Regions from separate parts of the Butyricicoccus sp. OF27-2pH9A genome, predicted to be linked through region 1. Evidence: a T-box and tRNA genes for the amino acid it is inferred to sense, from the RefSeq annotation. Region 1 holds a T-box; the other holds one or more tRNA genes.
What was found. The T-box of region 1 lies ahead of pheS (phenylalanine--tRNA ligase subunit alpha). A T-box ahead of a tRNA ligase gene usually reads a tRNA of that ligase, here a tRNA-Phe.
Positions count from the first base shown of each region.

Region 1 (3,399 bases):
AGATCTCGCCAACGGACGCAGGCGTTACATTAGGTGCGCCGGTGACGATCTGCACCGGCTCCTCCTTGCCGACATCGAGCTGGCAGATCTTCAGATGGTCGGAATCCGGGTGATCGACAACCTCGAGGATCTTGCCGGTCACAACGTTGTCGATCTCCGCGCCGAGGTAGTAAACCTCCTCGACCTTGGAGCCGGACATAGTCAGCTTGGCATCATACTCCTTCGGGGTGATGCCGTTCATATCGGTATAATCCGAAAGCCAGGATAATGGCAGTTTCATTGATAGGAACACTCCTTTTGGTGTTATTGTTGTCCGTAGGGCGCGACGACTCGGCGCGCCGTATTTGCCGCCTGCATATACTTACGAGCGGCGCGCCGGGGTCGTCGCGCCCTACGATAATACGTATCGCTTGTAACATGCGGGAGAGTGCGGCGGGATGAGGTCATCCCGCCCTACGGGTGCAGGTTTAGAACTGGTGCAGGAATCGAACGTCGTTCTCATAGAACAGACGGATATCGTCGATCTTGAAGCGGCCCATAACCATACGCTCCAGACCGATGCCGAAGGCGTAGCCGGAGTATTCATTCGGGTCGATGCCGCTCATCTCAAGCACCTTGGGGTGAACCATGCCGCAGCCGAGGATCTCGATCCAGCCCTCGCCCTTGCAGAGCGGGCAGCCTTCACCGTGGCAGCGGTAGCACTGGATATCCATCTCCGCAGACGGCTCGGTGAACGGGAAGTGATGCGGACGGAAACGAACAACCGTGTCCTCGCCGTACAGCTTCTTTGCGAACAGCTCGAGAATGCCCTTCAGGTCGCTCATGCGGATGCCCTTATCGACAACCAGACCCTCGATCTGATGGAACAGCGGAGAGTGGGTTGCGTCAACGGCGTCCGAACGGTAAACACGGCCCGGCGCAATAATGCGGATCGGCGGCTTGCGCTTTTCCATCGTGCGGACCTGCATCGGAGAGGTCTGCGTGCGGAGCACAACGTTATCCGAAATATAGAAGGTATCCTGCGTGTCGCGTGCCGGATGGTCCTTCGGAATGTTCAGCGCCTCAAAGTTGTAGTGATCCAGCTCAACCTCCGGACCCTCAGCAATCGAGAAGCCCAGACCGAGGAAAATCTCCTTGAACTCGTCGAGCACGATGTTCAGCGGATGCTTCTTGCCGATGACAACGTCCTCACCCGGCAGGGTAACGTCGATGGTCTCCGCCTCCAGCTTCTTCTCGAGCGCAGCCTGCTCGATCAGCTTCTTCTGCTTGTCAATGATGGTTTCGATCTCCGCACGAACGTCGTTGATCAGCTGACCAACAACCGGACGCTCCTCTGCAGCAACGTCCTTCATGCCCTTGAGCAGCGCGGTCAGCTCACCCTTTTTGCCGAGGAACTTAACGCGGGCCTCGTCCAGCGCGCGCGAATCCTTCGCGGCAGCGAGCTGCTCCTTCGCGGTCTGCAAAATGCCTTGCAGCTTTTCTTTCATACCAATTCTCCTTTGGAATATGATTTTGTAATTGAGGGCGGCGAAATGTTGCATACCGGGCAGAGCGACCTCAGAAGGTGAATTGCCCGAAGGGCAAGAGAAGCCACCCCGGGGTGCCCCGCCGCATATAAATGAGTGCACAACGTTAGAAACGGCGGAATGGGGTCATCTCGCCACTCATTCACAGCGTAAAAAACGCCTTCCGTCCCCGTAAAATAGGGACGAAAGGCGTAAAACTTCCGTGGTACCACCCTGATTCCCGAAAAAAATCGGGCACTCATTGAACGCCGGTAACGGAGCGTTACTTCGCCGGCGCCTACTGCATCTATTCAGCACCGGTGCTCACAGGGGAACTTCGCGCCATACCTCGATAAACGGCTTGCAGCCATGGGACCGTTCTCTCTGAGAAAGAGGAACACAGCGTTACTTTTCCTGCTCATCGCATTGGAATATTCATAACAGAATTATTAAAACACATTTTGCGGGAAAATGCAAGAGGCAACTACGAGATTTTCGTTTTAATAGTCAATATATTACGATTTTTTCATACTGAAACGACCGCCTCACCGTATATAAATAACAGCAGATCGTTAAAAACGGCGGGGCACCCCAGGGTGGCTTCTCTTGCCCTTTGGGCAATTCACCTTCTGAGGGCACCCCGCCCTACACGATATATTGCACAATAGGATTTTATCCTTAGGTGCCGTCTGTTACAACGTGCCAAAGAGCTGCGCGACACTGCTATCCCCCAGGGGACCCTCTCTTGTCCTCCGGGCAATTCACCTTGTGTCGCGCCTGCGGAGACCAAACCGCCTGTGTAGCAGTAAACTGTCTGGCACTGCAAATAGGTAGAGAAATGGGAGCACACTGTGCCCCCCTACGGTAGAAAAAATCCTCTATCGTTCCCTTTTTTCGCAGCGGTCACATATAGGAAATCTGCGCCAGACTCTCCAAGGGAAAGGGGAGATTCACAAGAGGGTGGAAACCGCAGGTGTCTACCCTCTTGTGCGCCCGCGCGGCGTCAGCGCACTCCCCGCTGAGGTGCAGCGAAAAACTCCCCGCCCGGAAAGGGCGAACACGCCTGCGGCAGTTCGCGTACCCCGCTCAGCCGGTGCTGAAAAAGGCTGCCGCCCGTTAGGGGCGAGGCCGCTTACGCAGTTCGCGTGCCCCGATCAGTCGGTGCAGAAATGGTCTCTGCCCACCGTTAAAGCATAAAAAAAGGAACCCAAACGGGTTCCTTTTCTTTTCGCTTTTCCTTACCAGGATGCCTTGCGGACACCCGGAATCTGGCCCTTGTAAGCCAGCTCGCGGAAGCAGATACGGCAGATACCGAAATCACGCAGGTAAGCGTGCGGACGGCCGCAAATCTTGCAGCGGTTGTAAGCTCGGCTGGAGAACTTCGGCTTAGCCTGCTGCTTGAGAACCATCGACTTCTTAGCCATTTAACTTCTCCTCCTTACTTCTCAAACGGAGCGCCCATCAGAGTAAGCAGCTCCTTTGCTTCTTCATCGGTATTTGCAGTGGTGCAGATAACGATGTTCATGCCGCGGATCTTGTCGATCTGATCATAGGAAATTTCCGGGAAGATCAGCTGCTCGTTCAGACCCAGAGCGTAGTTGCCACGGCCGTCAAATGCGTTGCCGTTGATGCCGCGGAAGTCGCGTACACGCGGCAGAGCTACGTTGAACAGACGATCCAGGAACTCCCACATGCGGTCACGGCGCAGGGTTACCTTAACGCCTACCGGCATGCCGTCACGCAGCTTGAAGTTTGCGATGGACTTCTTAGCGTGGGTGATGATCGGCTTCTGGCCGGAGATCAGGGTGATATCACGGACAATAGCCTCGATAACCTTAGAGTTACCGTTTGCTTCCTTACCGCAGCCGACGTTGATTACGATCTTGTCGAGCTT
Region 1 is NZ_JAQEXK010000002.1:357,923-361,321, reverse strand. Features, by position in the region: gene pheT (phenylalanine--tRNA ligase subunit beta) at 1-280, opposite strand, end outside; gene pheS (phenylalanine--tRNA ligase subunit alpha) at 468-1,487, opposite strand; T-box leader at 1,702-1,936, opposite strand; gene PG722_RS03815 (type Z 30S ribosomal protein S14) at 2,744-2,929, opposite strand; gene rplE (50S ribosomal protein L5) at 2,944-3,399, opposite strand, start outside.

Region 2 (3,399 bases), on a different contig from region 1:
GCCGTCTACCGTCACGCTTTTGCTCTCGGTGTCGAGCACCAGTCCGCGGATGACGATCTGCGTTTCCTTTATCTGCATCGCGCCCAACTGGGTATAGCGGCGCAGCTGGCTTTTCACCCGCGCGACCAGCTCGGACGGGTTGAACGGCTTGGTGATGTAGTCGTCCGCGCCCGCCGTCAACCCGAGTATCTTGTCTGCATCCTCGCCCTTGGCGGACAGCAGGATGATGGGCAGATTTTTGCTCTCGCGCACCTTCAGCAGGGTCTTTATGCCGTCCAGCTCGGGCATCATAATGTCAAGGATGATAAGGTGTACGTTCTCGGTCATGACGATATCGAGCGCCTCCAGACCGTTGTACGCCTTGCGTACCAGATAGCCGTCCGCCTGCAGGAATATCGCAATGCTTTCCACAATCTCGCGGTCGTCATCCACCACCAGAACAGTCAGCTTTTCCATTTTTCTTTCCCCCTTTCGTTACTTCTATCTTACCACAGGTTTCTGTTGTTTTCCGCAGGGAATTTCTTTAGATTTTATGAAGATGAAAAAAAGTCCCTCGGTTGAGGGACTTTTCTTTGCTGCGTGTTTATTTGCTGATTGCGTTGTAAATCATCTGCGCGGCATACTGACGCGGGAGTGCATCATCCGGCTTTGTATTTACAGAGACCAGAAGACCGTCTTTATCTGCCAGCTTCAAGGCATTTTCCTTCCACTGTGCACCGGTCAGACCATCCTTCTGTACATCGTGACCGCTGTATACCAGAAGCATTTTTGCGGCTTCAGCAGTCGTTACAGCCGCATTCGGTGCAAAAACCGTGCTCGACTTGCCGGAAACGATGCCGTACGCCTGACAATACTTAACGTAGCCGTTCGACCAGGTACCAGCCGTATCCGCAAACGTGTCGGTCATATCCTTTGCGTAGTAAGATGCATCATCCGAACCGGTACGCAGTACGAACATCATCTTTGCCATCTGGGCACGGGTGACGGGCGTGTCCGGCTTGAACGAACCGTCCTCAAAGCCCTTGATGACGTTCTTCTCGGTCAGGGTGCCGATTACCTTGCCATCCACCTTGATGCTGCTCTGGTCGGTGAATGCTGCACCGGCAAAGGCTGTTGCTGCGCAGGCTGCCGCCATGCTCAGCGCGATCAGTCGCTTTCTGAGTGTCATATTAAATTCCTCCTTTTATTGCATGGACGCCGTAGTGCATCCATAGGTGAAATATAACACAGTCTGCCGTATTTGTCAACCTTTACCTGCATTTGTGCAAATTCGTGTGATTTTGTGCAAAACAAAAAGACTGATGTTTTCACATCAGTCTTTTGGAGGTACCACCCAGAATCGAACTGGGGATCAGGGAGTTGCAGTCCCACGCCTTACCGCTTGGCTATGGTACCATGTGGAGCGGCTGACGAGGCTCGAACTCGCTACCTCCACCTTGGCAAGGTGGCGCTCTACCAGATGAGCTACAGCCGCATATTTAGTTTTTCGCGCTAACGCGATTTTTGTCAGTGCCGATTAGTTACCGGACGCTTCGGGTTTAACGCTCACGGGCGGAATCGCTTTTGCTGCGGCAAAAGCCACGGCGGTTGAAATATGCCACCGGCATATTTCTAAGAGCCGCCTTTCGATTCCTTAACCGAAAGGTAAGATTTATTCAAATGAGTGTCCAGACACTCATTTGAATAAATGGTGCCTCCGGGCGGAATCGAACCACCGACACGGGGATTTTCAGTCCCCTGCTCTACCGACTGAGCTACAGAGGCATATTCTTCAATCGTTTCCGATTGAAGAATGGCGACCCGGATGGGACTTGAACCCACGGCCTCTAGCGTGACAGGCTAGCGCTCTAACCAACTGAGCTACCGGGCCAGGCCGTCGTCGCTGTTTCGTTTTCGTTCGTATCTCTCAGCGACGATGTTTATTATACAGAACCTGTGCCCAAATGTCAACACTTTTTTCAAAGTTTTTTTATTTTCTTTTTATTTCGTTGCGTGTGTTAAAAGTTCCTGCAACTCTGCGCGGCTGAAACGATAGATTTTATCACAAAACTGGCAGGTTACCTCACTATTTTCCTGTTCTTCCGCCATCTTGCAAAGTTCGGTTTTTCCCATGCTGATCAGGGCGCGCTCTACTTTTTCACGGCTGCACGCACAGCGGTAGCCGATTTCACTGGTCTGCAGAAAATCTACCTCAAAGCCATCGAGCACCGCGCGGATGATGTCCTCGAGGCTCATGCCCTTATCAAGCATAGCAGTCATGCTCTCCAGCTTTGCCAGATTGGCCTCCAGCTTGTCAATGTCGGAATCCTTCACGCCCGGCATCAGCTGCACGAGCCAGCCGCCGGCGCACTTGACCGAGCAGTCGGTATCCACGAGCACGCCGAGCGCGCACGCAGACGGAATCTGCTCGCTCTCCGCGAAATAGCGGGTCAGGTCCTCGGCAATCTCGCCGTTGACGAGCGCAACCGTGCCCGTGATCGGGTCCTTCAGGCCAATGTCCTTAATCACCATCAGATAGCCGCGGCCGACACCGCCGCCTACATTCAGCTTGCCGTCCGCACGCAGCGGCAGATCGACAGCCGGGTCCTGCAGATAGCCGCGCACATAGCCGTCCGAATCACCGACACAGACGATCGCGCCGAGCGGGCCGTTGCCCTTGATCTGCACGGTCACGGAGCCGTCCTCGACCTTGAGCTGGCTGCCCATGATGGCAGTCGCGGTCAGCGTTCGTCCGAGGGCTGCGGTAGCCAGCGGCGTGGTGCTGTGGATTTCGTGTGCGCGCTCGACCAGCTCGGTCGTGCTGGCTGCACAAATCTGGATGCCCGCGTCACGGGCGATCGCGCGAAGTAACGTATCGCTCATAAGTTAATCTCTCTTTCGTGCTGTAAAGTAAATGCGGTCCTCGCCGCCCTGTACGGGCGCAAAGGACTGGTCGCCATAGGTTTTGATCTCGGTAAAACCGGCCTGCTCCAGCATGGCGGTCAGCTGTGCAGGCTCGTAGATGCGCTCCTCGTGCGTTTCCTGCGCACGGTGCCACACATCGTCCTCCTGCTCGAAAATATCGAACTGGTAGGCGCACAGGCCGTCCTCGACCGCCGCCTGCCATACGCAGAACACGCCGTCGTCCTCGCGGACATAGCTTTCGCCATCAATGCGGGCGAATTTTTCCGGTGTGTTGATGTCGAATACGAACAGGCCGTCCGGATTGAGGAACGTGTGTACGCGCTCAAAGGCAGTCTGCAGTGCTTCCGGCTCAGTGACGTAGTTTACGCTGTCCAGACAGCACAGGCACGCGTCTACCGCGCCGTACAGGTCCAGTTCTTCCATGCGCTGATTGAGCAGCAGTGGACGCGGCTCGCAGTCCAGCGTGTTCTGCAGCGCCTGCATGAGCATTTCCGG
Region 2 is NZ_JAQEXK010000001.1:166,909-170,307, forward strand. Features, by position in the region: gene PG722_RS00815 (response regulator transcription factor) at 1-456, opposite strand, end outside; gene PG722_RS00820 (S-layer homology domain-containing protein) at 584-1,168, opposite strand; tRNA gene PG722_RS00825 (tRNA-Cys) at 1,322-1,395, opposite strand; tRNA gene PG722_RS00830 (tRNA-Gly) at 1,399-1,474, opposite strand; tRNA gene PG722_RS00835 (tRNA-Phe) at 1,689-1,764, opposite strand; tRNA gene PG722_RS00840 (tRNA-Asp) at 1,794-1,870, opposite strand; gene hslO (Hsp33 family molecular chaperone HslO) at 1,981-2,862, opposite strand; gene PG722_RS00850 (class I SAM-dependent DNA methyltransferase) at 2,866-3,399, opposite strand, start outside.
Region 2: it has a tRNA-Phe gene. The T-box ahead of pheS (phenylalanine--tRNA ligase subunit alpha) is inferred to sense a tRNA for this amino acid. The anticodon was not compared.